3 regions of the Stenotrophomonas thermophila genome follow, and region 2 is predicted to be linked to each of the others. Evidence: predicted binding sites of a transcription regulator. Region 2 holds the regulator's gene; each other region holds the start of a gene.

Region 1 (4,251 bases), on a different contig from region 2:
ATGGACTCAATGAAGATTCTGCTGACCGGCAGTTCCGGGCGGATCGGGCGCGCGATCTTCGGCGCATTGGCGGCCTCCCACGAAGTGGTGGGGCTGGATCGCAGCCCATTCGCCACCACCCGCATCATTGCCGATGTCACTGATCACCAGGCTGTCGCACGGGCGGTGCAGGGCGTTGACGCCGTGATCCATACCGCCGCCCTGCACGCACCCCATGTCGGCCTGGTGCCGGACGCGGTGTTCCACCAGATCAACGTGGAGGCGACCGCGCACCTGCTGCAGGCCGCACGCGAAGCCGGGGCGCGGCGATTCGTGCTGACCAGTACAACCGCGCTGTACGGCCACGCTGTGGTCGCCGGTGGCTGCCGTTGGATCGATGAAGACACCGAGCCGTTGCCGCGCACGATCTACCACCGCACCAAGCTGCAGGCCGAAGCACTGGCCGAAGCCGCTGCGGCGCCGGCCTTCAGCGTGCGCGTGCTGCGCATGGCCCGCTGCTTCCCCGAGCCGCCCGAACGCATGGCGATGTTCCGCCTGCACCGCGGTATCGACGCACGTGATGGAGCCAGCGCGCATGCTGCACTGCTGCTGGACGAAGGCGCCGCTTTCGCGCGTTACATCGCGTGCGCTCCGACGCCGTTCCGGCGTGAGGATTGCCTGGAGCTGGCCACCCACCCGCGCAGCGTGCTGGCACGCCGCGCGCCACAGCTGCTGGCCGAGTTCGAACGACGGGGCTGGCCGCTGCCGTTGAGCATCGATCGCGTCTACGACAGTGCCCGCCTGCGCAGCGTGCTGGGCTGGCAGCCGCGCTTCGGCCCGGACGACGTGCTGCAGCAGTACGCCGCCGGCAGCATCGAGGTGCTGCCAAGGGCGGAGTGGATCAAGGATCGGGTCGCCGAATGAGATGGTCGCAGGGGGCGGGGCACCGAGCCCACCCTGAGCAGGTTCAGGAATGTGCAGGCCGCTGGCCTCAATCTCGATGGCGGCCGGCCGCTAAATCCGGTGTGCCTCGTGCACCGGGCGCGGCCCGGCGGCCGGTGGCCTGCGCGACGGATCGCGCGCCTGCGCGGTGTCCTCGTGACGCCGGTCGTCCTGAATTGCCTTGCGGACCCTCCCATGCCCTCTTCCCGCTCCGCCACTGCCCATCGCCCGGGCAGCATCGCCCACAAGCTGATGCTGGGCACCGCTGTGATCGCGCTGCTGTGCTTCGGCCTGACCGCGTTCCTGATCTACCGGCAGGCCAGCGCCAGTCTGATCAGCGCCTCGCGCCAGACCATGACCAGCGAGGCCAACGCCGAGGCGCGCCAGGTGGCGGCTGATCTGGGCACCGCCTTTGCCAGCAACGATGCCATGGTTGAAAGCGTGCTGGCCCAGCGTGCCCGTGGCGACGTGCCCGACCGCGCCAGCCTGGCGGCGGTGCTCGGCGAACAGCTGCGTGCTCATCCGCAATGGCTCGGCAAGAGCACCATGTGGGAGGCCGATGCCTTCGACGGCAAGGATGCGGAGTTCGTCAATACCGAAGCACACGATGCCACCGGCCGTTACATGAGCTACTGGGCCTGGCAGGACGGCAAGCCGCAGCAGTCGGTGATGACCGATTACACCGAGACCGCCAGCGGATCAGGCGACTGGTACATGGGGCCCAGCCGTGACAAGCTGCCCAAGGTCAGCGAACCCTACGCCTATGACATCGCCGGCCAGAAGGTGCTCATGAGCACCCTGAGCACGCCGATCATCGAGAACGGCAGATTCCTGGGCGTGTTCACCGTGGACTTCTCGCTGGCGGCGTTGCAGAAGCACCTGGCCACGCTGAAGCCGATGGGGGCCGGTCGTGTCGAACTGCTGTCGCCGAAGGGTGTGGTGCTGGCCTCGGCCAATGCCGCCGAGATCGGCAAGCCGCGCAGCGACGCGCAGACCCGCAGCATGCTGGCCGACATTGCCGCCGACCGTCCGTTCGAGGCCTTCACTCCGGATGCGGCCGGCAATGTGCGGGTGTATGTACCGCTGCGGGTCGGCGACGCGCCGCAGCGTTTTGCCTTGGGCGTGGTGATGCCGCACGCGGTGATCGTGGCTGAGGCACGCCAGCTGCTGTGGCTGACCCTGCTGGTCGGCGTGATCGCCGCGCTGAGCCTCAGCGCCGGTGTCCATGTACTGCTGCGCCGCCTGGCGATCCGTCCGTTGGCCGAAGCGGTGCGCGTGGCCGGTGATGTCGCCGCCGGCAAGCTGGACAGCACGCTGCCGGCGCGCAGCAACGACGAAGTGGGGCGCCTGCTGGACGCGATGCAGGGCATGCGTGGGCAGTTGCAGTCAGTGATGGCTGCGCAGGCCGAAATGGCGCGCCGCCACGATGCCGGGGAACTCAGCTACCGCATGGATGCTGCGGCGTTCCCGGGCGAGTACGGCCGCATGGTGGCCGACAGCAACCAGCTGGTGGCCTCCAGCAATGCGGTCACCCAGCGCCTGGTCGAAGTGATGCAGCGCTACGCCGTGGGCGACCTCAGCGTGGACATGGAAGCGCTGCCGGGCGAGAAGGCGGCATTCACCGCCGCGATGGCAACCACCAAGGGCAACCTGGCCGCGATCAACGAGCAGATCCAGCAGCTGGCCGCCGCCGCCGCTGCCGGCGATTTCGCCGTGCGTGGTGATGCGCTGCGCTTCGAGCATGATTTCCGCCGCATGGTGGAGACCCTGAACACAATGATGCAGGTCAGCGACCACAACCTGGCTGCACTGTCTACGCTGCTGCGCGCGATCGCCGCCGGCGACCTCACTGCGCGCATGCAGGGTGAGTTCCACGGGGTGTTCGCGGTGATGCGCGACGATGCCAACAGCACCGTGCAGCAGCTGACTCAGATCGTCGGACAGATCCAGCAGTCGGCGGCCAGCATCCGCCTGGCCGCTGGCGAGATCGCGGCCGGCAACAGCGACCTGTCGCGCCGCACCGAACAGCAGGCCGCCAACCTGGAAGAAACCGCCGCGTCGATGGAGGAACTGACCTCCACCGTGCGCCAGAATGCCGACCACGCGCTGCAGGCCAACATGCTGGCCGGTTCCGCAGCGGGCGTGGCCAGCGAAGGGGGCGAGGTGGTCAGCCAGGTGGTGCAGACGATGCAGCAGATCGAAGCCTCGTCGCAGCGCATCGCCGAGATCATCTCGGTGATCGATGGCATTGCGTTCCAGACCAACATCCTGGCATTGAACGCGGCGGTGGAAGCCGCGCGCGCCGGCGAGCAGGGCCGTGGCTTCGCCGTGGTCGCCAGCGAAGTCCGTGCGCTGGCGCAGCGCTCAGCGGGTGCCGCCAAGGAGATCAAGGAGCTGATCGACGCTTCGGTGGCACAGGTCGGAGCCGGTGCGCAGCTGGTGCACGGTGCCGGACGCACCATGCAGGACATCGTCGGTCAGGTCGGCCGCGTCAATGAGATCATGGCCGAGATCTCGGCCGCCTCGCGCGAACAGTCGGCCGGCATCGAGCAGGTCAACCAGACCGTGGTGCAGATGGACGAAACCACCCAGCAGAATGCTGCACTGGTGGAGGAAGCCAGTGCAGCAGCCCGCGCGATGGAGGAACAGGCCGAGCAGCTGGCGGTGGCGGTGTCGCGCTTCCGCCTGCAGGCCGGGCCGATGGCCGCGGCACGCCGCGCGGCCTGAGCCAGAAAACGAAGACGCCCGGCGGGGGCCGGGCGTCGCTTGCATCCTTGCCGCGCATCCCTGCGCAGGTCTGATGGCTCAGAACATGCCTTCAAACGGGTTCCAGCTGGTGCGCCCTTCCACCTTCTCCAGGTAGTAGCTGTAGTTGGTGCTGGAGGCGACCAGCAGGTTCATGGCGATGAACAGCATGCGCCCGACAACGTCGGGAAGGAACATGGTGATGATGGCCAGCACGATGTTGATGCCGATCACCACCAGTGCCTTGCGCCACATGCCAAGGATCAGCAGGTAGATGGCGCCGAAGAACAGCGCGAAGAAGTTCAGGTTGATCTTCAGGCGGTCACCAAAGGACAGCGCCTTCCAAGCCTGCTTGAAGCCGGGGTTCTTGGGGGCGCCGTGCTGGCGGAAGAAGTTGAAGCGGAACTGCCACTTCGGGCTGAACTGGGACAGGTCAGTGGTATTCATTGGGGAAACATCCCTGTGAGAAAACGTTTTCATGATAGGACAAGTCCTATTCAGGATCCAAGCGCTGCCGTCAAAAATGTGACGCCTGCCTTGTTCCGACGGCTGCGGCCCGGCGCCGCACCGTCACCCGCCCGCCTT
Region 2 (4,251 bases):
CAGGGCTTCGAACTCGTCCTCGCTGATCAGGCCGTCGTCGGCTTTTTTTGCCGGCGCGATCGCAGTCGGAGCATTGCCACCGTGCAGCTGGTCGAGCAGCGCCTCGAATTCGTCGTCGGTGATCAGGTCGCTGCCCCCCGCGGCGGGTGCTGCTGCGGCGGCGGGCGCAGCCACGGCCCCCCCGTGCACGTCGAACTGGGCGATCAGGTCCGGCGGCGCATAGCCCGGCTCGGTGCCGGACGACACGGCGTCCAGCATCGACTGCAGGTAATCCAGTGATTGCTGGGCCGCGTCGAAGTGGTGGGCCTGCAGCACGGCCTGGCCGGCGCGCGCCGCGCCCAGCGCCTCCTCAGCGGCGTGGCACAGCTCGACCATGGCAGTGACGCCGAGGAAGCCGGCGCCGCCCTTGAGCGTGTGGTAGCCGCGGAACACCGCATTGAGCTGGTCGCTGTCCTGCGGTGCCTGCTCCAGCGACACCAGCTGTTCGCCGAGGCGGTCCAGGATCTCCTGCGCCTCGATGATGAAATCGGCAGTGATGTCGTCGGATACCGCGCTCATGCTTACAGCCCCAGATCCGACAACAGGTCGTCGGCGTCGTTCTGCGAGACCGCGTGGCGGTCCAGTCCCTTCAGTGCCGGCCCGGCCAGTGCCGGGTCGGTGCGATGCTGTTCCGGCGGCAGGCCGAGTGCGCCGAAGCCCTCGTGCACGCGGCGGACGATGCCGACCACGCGACGGATGATCTGCCCGGTCAGGTCCTGGTAGCTCTGGGTCAGGGCGATCTCGGTCAGGTTGTGGCGGATGCGCTCGAGCTGCGCGTCCTGGCCTGGCTGCAGGCCTTCGGCACGCAGCTGTTCGGTCAGGCTGCGGCATTCCTCGGCCAGGTCCAGGGTGAGGTGGGTGGCCTGTTCGGTCATCGCCACCACGTGGTCCAGGCGTGCGCAGGCGTCGTCCAGCTCACCGGCCTCGCTGGGCACAGTCGGCAGCTCACCCAGTGCCTGCCCCAGCTCGCGGGCCAGCCGCGAGAGGCCGCTCATCATCGGCTGCGTACGCAGCGCGACCAGTCCGTCGATGCGCTGCCGCCAGGCGGCCTCGTCACCGGACTCGAGTGCGTCCAGGGCTTCCTGCAGGCGCAGGGCGAGGGCGCTCTTGTCGACCGTGGTATCCATCAGGCGCTGGCCGCCAGGCGTTCGAAGATCTTGCCGAGCTTCTCTTCCAGCGTCTGCGCAGTGAACGGCTTGATGATGTAGCCGTTCACGCCGTTCTGGGCGGCTTCGATGATCTGTTCGCGCTTGGCTTCGGCGGTGACCATCAGCACTGGCAGGGTCTTCAGCTTGGCATCGGCACGGATCGCCTTCAGCAGCTCGATGCCGGTCATCACCGGCATGTTCCAGTCGGTGACCACGAAATCGAACGGCTGGCTCTGCAGCAGCGACAGCGCGGCATGCCCGTCCTCGGCTTCGGCGGTATTGGTGAAGCCCAGATCGCCCAGCAGGTTCTTGACGATCCGACGCATGGTCGAGAAGTCATCGACGATCAGGATGCGCATGTTCTTGTTCAAAGCAGAGTTCCTTTGTTGTTCATTCCGGGCGGCCGGGGGCAGCCGCCTCGGGCATGTTCATTCTTCCAGGCCGGCGTCCGCCGCCTCGAAAATCTTGAGCCGGCCACGCAGGCGCAGCACCGCCTGGCCGTGGATCTGGCAGACCCGCGACTCGCTCACGCCGAGCACCGCGCCGATCTCCTTCAGGTTCAGTTCCTGCTCGTAGTAGAGCGAGAGCACCAGCTGTTCGCGCTCGGGCAGGTGGCCGATGGCCTTGCCCAGCTCGCGGCCGAATTCACCACGCTCCAGCACCTGCTGCGGCGTCGGGCCGCCCTGGGCGACGGTGTCCAGCTCGCCCTGGTCCTCGATGCGCGACTCCAGGCTCAGCACCTGGCCACGTGCGGCGTCTTCCATCAACCGCAGGTATTCGGGCAGCGGCATCTCCATCGCGGCGGCCACTTCGGTGGCGCTGGCGGCACGGCCGGTGCTCTGTTCCAGGCGGCGGATGGTGGCGGCGGCATCGCGTGCACGGCGGTGCACCGAGCGCGGCACCCAGTCGCCACGGCGGATCTCGTCGATCATCGAACCGCGGATGCGGATCGAGGCATAGGTCTCGAACGAGGCGCCCTGGTCGGCGTCGTAGCTGCGCGACGCTTCGATCAGGCCCATCATGCCGGCCTGGATCAGGTCGTCCACTTCAACGCTGGCCGGCAACCGCGCGGCCAGGTGGTGGGCGATGCGCCGCACCAGGTCCGAATGCTGGGCGATGACCTCGTTGGCCGCCGAGCGCTGGACTTCCCTGTACTGGGCTGCGCCTTTCATGCGGCCACCCCGCGCTGCTTGAGGATGCGCTCGAGGAAGAACTCGACGCCGCCACGCGGTTCGGTCGGCGCCTGCCAGCGTGCGGTGCGACGCGCGATCTCGGTGATCGCCAGCGCGGCCGGGCTGGACGGATAGGCCTTCACCACCGGCTGCTGGCGCTGCACCGACAGGCGCAGCCAGTCATCCTGCGGCACGCAGCCCAGGTAGTTCAGCGAGACATCGGCGAGGAACTTCTCGCAGACGCGGGTCAGCTTTTCGTACAGCACGCGGCCCTCGTTGGGGTCGCGCACCATGTTGGCCACTACCTGGATGCGGTCCACGCCGCGTTCGCGAGAAAGCACCTTGATCAGTGCGTAGGCGTCGGTGATCGAGGCCGGTTCGTCACAGACCACCACCACGGTGTCCTGCGCGGCCTGGCAGAAGGTCAGCACGCCGTCGGTGATGCCGGCGGCGGTATCGACCACCATGATGTCCAGCTCGCGTTCCAGTTCGGAGAACACGTTGACCAGGCCGACATGCTCGGCCGGGGCCAGCTCGGCCATGTGCCGGCGGCCGGAAGCGGCCGGGACCACCAGCACGCCGTTCGGGCCTTCGACGATGACGTCGTCCAGCGAGCAGCGGCCGGCCACCAGGTCGGCCAGCGTAAAGGTGGGGTTCAAGCCCAGGATCACGTCGATGTTGGCCAGGCCCAGGTCGGCGTCCAGCAGCAGCGTGCGCTTGCCCATGCCCGCCAGCGCCACAGCCAGGTTGGCCGAGACGTTGGTCTTGCCCACGCCGCCCTTGCCGCCGGTTACCGCGATGGTGCGCACAGGGCCGAGCGGCTCGCTGCGGGTGGCCGACAGCGGGAAGGTCTTGGTCAGCTTGGCGTACTCACGCGACGGCATGGTTCAACTCCGGGTTGCAGGGCATATCGGCCGCGCGGCGCAAATCTTCAAGGCGAAGTACGAGATTGGCCGCACTGGCCCGGTGCAGGTCCTCCGGAACGTCCTGGCCATCGGTCACCCAGGTGATCGGGAGGGCGTGGTCCACGGCCACCGACAGGGCGTTGCCGAAGCGGCCGGTCTCGTCCAGCTTGCTCAGCACCAGGCCCTGCAGGTTGGCGGCGCCGAAGCGGCGGACCACCTCGTCCATGTCGCCGAAGCTGGTGTTGGCCGGCAGCACCAGTAGGGTGCGTACCTGCCGGGCGGCGCGCAGCCACTGCAGCTGCGCGGCCAGCGCGCGGTCGCGCGGGCCCAGGCCGGCGGTGTCGATCAGCACCAGCTTGTAGTCCTTCAGGCGTTCCAGCAGCTGGTCCAGGTCGGTGCCGCTGTTGGCCTCGTGCACCGCGATGCCGAGCTGGCGGCCGTAGCCGTACAGCTGCTCGCGGGCGCCGATGCGGGTGGTATCGGTGGTCACCAGGGCCACGTCGCGCGGCGCATGCTTCTCGGCGAAGCGCGAGGCCAGCTTGGCGATGGTGGTGGTCTTGCCGGCGCCGGTCGGGCCGACCAGGGCGATCACGCCGCCTTCTTCCAGCGGGTCGACCGGGGCGATCGGCAGCTTGCGCGAGATCAGCCCCAGCATCAGGCCGCGGCCACGATGGGCTTCGGTCTCCAGCGGGATCTGCATGGCCACGTCGCGGGCCAGCCCGGCGTCGAAACCGTACTCGTCCATCAGGTCCAGCGCGGTGGCGCGCACCGGGCTGCCACGCAGGCGCTCGTCGGTGAAGCGGTTCATCTCGCGCTCGATCACCTGGCGCATGCCGGCCACTTCCTGGCGCAGCTGGCGGATCTCGGCGTCGTCCTGGGCAACCACGGTCAGCGTCGGTGCCGGGGCCAGCATGGGGGCCGGGCTGGCTTCGCCGGCGGCTTCGGCCGCTGCCGGTTCGCTGGCGGCGATCCCGAGCTGCGCTTCGG
Region 3 (4,251 bases), on a different contig from region 2:
CGAGCAGCGCGGTCGCGTGGTCGGTGTGGTGCAGGGCGGCGTGTTCATCGGCCTGCTGCTGGCGCGCGTGGTGTCCGGTACGGTGGCGGCGGCCTTTGGCTGGCAGAGGGTCTACCTGCTGTCAGCGGTGGTGATGGCAGCGTTGGCGGCGCTGCTGTGGCGGCGCCTGCCCGCAGCACCGGTGCCGGCGGTCCCTCCACGCTGGCGCGAGCTGCTGGGCTCGATGCTGGGCATGCTGCGCCGCGATCGAACGCTGCGCGAGCGCGGGCCGCTGGCATTGCTGCTGTTTGCCGGCCTCAATGTGTTCTGGGCGGCGGCACCCTTGCCGCTGTCGGCACCGCCACTGCACTGGTCGACCGCAGCCATCGGCGCGCTCGGCCTGGCCGGCGTGGTCGGTGCGCTGATGGCGGCGCGGGTCGGACACTGGATGGACCGTGGTTTCGCGCATCGGGTCAGCCTCGGCGCGCTGTTGTTGATGCTGGTCGCGTGGTGGCCGCTGCTGGGCCTGCCGCGTTCGCTGTCCTTGCTTTTGCTGGGTGTGGTCGTGCTCGACCTCGGCGGCCAGGCACTCCATGTCTCGAACCAGGCATTGTTGCTGCGTGCACCGGCAGAACAGCATGGGCGCCTGGTGGCGTTGTACATGCTGTTCTATGCGGTGGGCAGCGGTGCGGGAGCGGCGGCGGGGCCCTGGATGCAGGTGCGGCATGGCTGGCCCGCAGTGTGCCTGCTGGGGGCGGGCATCGCGTTGCTGACGCTGCTGTGGTGGGCAGCATGGTGGGTGGTGGCGTTCAACGCATCGGCTGGCGCGCGAACCGGTAGAGTCGACTGTCGGTAGAGTCGACTGTCAGTCGACTGCTCTTCGCCCCGCGTGCGAAAAATCCCGCGCTGCGCGCGATAGTCGACCAGCGGTCGACTCTACCTGTCCTGTCGTCATCGCTGCAGTGCACGCCGCCCCGGGGCTTCCTGCAGGTCCGCGCTGGCCACCACCACGCGGTTGCGGCCGCTGCGCTTGGCCTCGTACATCGCCGCGTCGGCACGTGCCATCAACCGTTCGTAGTCCGGGTGGCCATCATGGCCGGCCACGCCGATGCTGGCAGTCAGCGACAGAACCTGGCCGTTGGCCAATGCCACTGGCGACTGCGCGATCTGCCGGCGCAGGCTCTCGGCGATCACCGAGGCCTGTGACTCGCTGGCGGCCACCAGCACCACCACGAATTCTTCGCCGCCATAGCGGAACAGGTAGTCGCTGCCCCGCGTGAGTTGGCCGAGCAGGCCGGCCACGTGCTGCAACGCGCGGTCGCCGGCATCGTGGCCGTGGCCGTCGTTGATCGCCTTGAAGTGATCCAGGTCGAGCAGCAGCAGCGAGAACGGCGTGCCGTTGCGCGTGGCCAGCTCGATTTCCCGGCGCAGCACGGTCGGCAGGAACCGGCGGTTGAGCAGGTTGGTCAGCGCATCGCTGCCGGCATCCAGTTCGCCGATGCGCTCGAACAGCAGGGTCATCAGGGTGCGGATGGCGGCCAGATCCTCGCGGATGACCGGCAGCACCCCCAGCCGCTGCGCCGGGACATCGTTGCTTGCCTGTCGCAGGTTCCCGTCGATGCGGGCCATCAGCTGGCCGACCTGCTGGGTTTCGCTGCTCTCGCCGAAGCTGGGGATGCCCTTGTGGGTGAACCACAGGCCGAATTCCGAGGTCGCCAGGCTGGCGCTTTCGCCGGCCTGCACGTGGCCGGCCAGTGCGTACAGCAGTGCGTTTTCCCAGTCCAGCAGCAGGGCGCGCTGGCGCTCGCGCTCGGTGCTGACGTTCTGCACCAGCGAGAACAACCGGTAGGCCGCATCGGCACGGGTGGATCGTTCGCGCGCATGGGTGTAGGCCAGGGTCATGCCTTCCATGGCGATGTCCATGATCGCGCTGAGGCAGTCGATGGCGGCGAACGCGGTGGCACTGTCGGGTGCGTCGTCGCGCAGGCGCACGAACAGCTCGTGCTTGAGCACACGCGCGCCGCGGGTGACTAGGTCGACCGGAATGCCGACCCGGGCATGCACATCGCCGATCACCCGTTGCGAGGCCACGGCACTGGCGATCCTGTCGCGATCAGTGGTCAGCAGTTGCACCAGCCAGCGCTGCATGGCCGGCTGCAGGCGCTGCTTGACCTGGTCGTGGGACAGGAAGCGGCGTGCACGCCCATCCTGCAGCAGCACTTCGTAAAAGCGCTGTGCCAGCACGGCTGGGGCATCGGTGGCAGCGGCCTTGAGCAGCGCGGTGGCGGCAGGGCCAGCCTGTTGCAGGCAGTGCTGCCAGGCTTCGGCCAGCGGCTGGCTGGCATCGTCCAGTTGCGGTGTTTCCACGTCGATCTCTGACTGCGTACGACAAACCACGGGTATCGGCCGTGGCGGCGTGCGGTTGATGGCGGGTTAGCCGGCCAGTTTACGCGTGGTGCAGCGTTGCACGGTGCGCAAAGCACATCCGTGCCCCTGCGGCAATGAGTGAACGCATTTGAGAATCACTCGCATTGATGGGAGAATGTACGCACGGATCGGGCCGCAGGCGACTGCAGCGACGCTCCGCCTCCCCCCTTGTCGTTGCCTCAAGCCCTTTGCCAGAGGCCCCGTAGCCCTGCCAGAAGGTCCAGATCATGTCTCCTGCCGTTGTCCTCTCGCCGCGCCCGCTGGCGCTTGCCGTTGCCGCCCTGCTGGCGGGCAACGCCCTGGCCGCCCGGGCCGAGACCGACGCCACCGATATCGACACGGTGCACGTCACCGCCTCGCAGATCGCGCGCCAGGCATTGGGTACCTCGACCATCACCGCCGAGGACATCGCCAGGCGCCCACCGGCCAACGACATCGCCGAACTGCTGCGCACCATGCCGGGCGTCAACCTCACCGGCAACAGCGCCTCGGGCCAGTACGGCAACAACCGCCAGATTGACCTGCGTGGCATGGGCCCGGAAAACACCCTTATCCTGGTCGATGGCAAGCGCGTCGGTGCGCGTGATGCCGTGCGCATGGGGCGCAGCGGCGAGCGCAATACCCGCGGCGACACCAACTGGGTGCCGGCGGAAATGATCGAGCGCATCGAAGTGCTGCGCGGCCCGGCGGCGGCACGCTATGGCTCCGGTGCTTCCGGCGGCGTGGTCAACATCATCACCAAGCGCCCGACCGGCGACCTGACCGGTGCGGTCGACCTGTACGGGCTGGTGCCCGAACACAGCGCCGAAGGTGGCAGCGAGCGCGTCGGCCTGCAGCTCAGCGGGCCGATGACCGATACCCTGTCGTTCCGCCTGTACGGCAATCTCAACAGGACCGACGCCGATTCGCTGGACCTCAATCGCCGGTACGCGACGAATCCGAACGCGGTGCCGCCAGCCGGCCGCGAGGGTGTCAAGAACCGCGACGTCAACGCGCTGCTGCGCTGGGACGTGACCGCCAACCAGGTGGTGGAGTTCGAAGCCGGCACCAGCCGCCAGGGCAACATCTACGCCGGCGACCGCGCCGTCAGCACCACCGGTACCTCGACCGGCGTCGATCTGGCGGCACTGGCCGAGGGCGAAGCGGAGACCAACCGCATGTACCGCAACACCGGTGCGGTCACCCACCGCGGCCGTTGGGGTGATGTCACTTCGCGGGTGACGGCCGCAGTCGAGGCGGTCAACAACTCGCGCATCAATGAAGGCCTGGCCGGTGGCCCGGAAGGCAGCTTCAACGGCACCGACTGGTCTACCTCGCGCCTGCGCAACTACCAGCTGGATGGCGAAGTGAGCTTCCCGACCGCGCTGGGCGGCGCAGAGAACATCTGGACGCTCGGCTTTGAATACCTGGACAGCCGCCTGACCGATCCGTATTCGATGAGCCAGTCCAGCAGCAGCGGCGGCGGTATTCCAGGGTTGTCGGCCGACCGTGCGCGGGGCAAGGCCGACGCGCAGACCACGGCGGCGTTCGTGGAAGATAACATCTACCTGGGCGAGCGCTGGATCGTTACCCCGGGCCTGCGCTTCGACCACCACAGCCAGTTCGGCAACAACACCAGCCCCAGCCTCAATGCGCAGTTCCGCATCAACAGCGACTGGGTGGTGAAGGGCGGCATTGCCCGCGCGTTCAAGGCGCCGAACCTGTACCAGTCGAATCCGGACTATCTCTACTACACCCGCGGCAACGGCTGCCCCAATGCGCTGCCGAGCCTGGGCGCTGGTTGCTACATGCGCGGCAACGCGGACCTGAAGGCGGAAACCAGCCTGAACAAGGAACTGGGCATCG

The links. The regulator FliA, encoded in region 2, starts transcription of late flagellar genes. The targets are predictions, from matches to a motif close to TAAAGTTTNNCNNNCNNNGGCCGATAA.
Region 1: BN1263_RS00085 (methyl-accepting chemotaxis protein) is a predicted target of FliA. The motif match lies at 971-997, and genes of this name have one in related genera.
Region 3: BN1263_RS18760 (GGDEF domain-containing protein) is a predicted target of FliA. The motif match lies at 2,379-2,405, and genes of this name have one in related genera.

The regions. Positions count from the first base shown of each region.
Region 1 covers NZ_CVIW01000001.1:17,329-21,579, reverse strand. Annotated here, with positions in the region: gene BN1263_RS00090 (NAD-dependent epimerase/dehydratase family protein) at 10-903, shown strand; gene BN1263_RS00085 (methyl-accepting chemotaxis protein) at 1,117-3,648, shown strand; gene BN1263_RS00080 (DUF2628 domain-containing protein) at 3,727-4,113, opposite strand.
Region 2 covers NZ_CVIW01000008.1:9,919-14,169, forward strand. Annotated here, with positions in the region: gene BN1263_RS05180 (chemotaxis protein CheA) at 1-558, opposite strand, end outside; gene BN1263_RS05185 (protein phosphatase CheZ) at 561-1,166, opposite strand; gene cheY (chemotaxis response regulator CheY) at 1,166-1,558, opposite strand; gene BN1263_RS05195 (RNA polymerase sigma factor FliA) at 1,616-2,359, opposite strand; gene BN1263_RS05200 (MinD/ParA family ATP-binding protein) at 2,356-3,243, opposite strand; gene flhF (flagellar biosynthesis GTPase FlhF) at 3,230-4,251, opposite strand, start outside.
Region 3 covers NZ_CVIW01000063.1:38,665-42,915, forward strand. Annotated here, with positions in the region: gene BN1263_RS18755 (MFS transporter) at 1-835, shown strand, start outside; gene BN1263_RS18760 (GGDEF domain-containing protein) at 931-2,346, opposite strand; gene BN1263_RS18765 (TonB-dependent siderophore receptor) at 2,634-4,251, shown strand, end outside.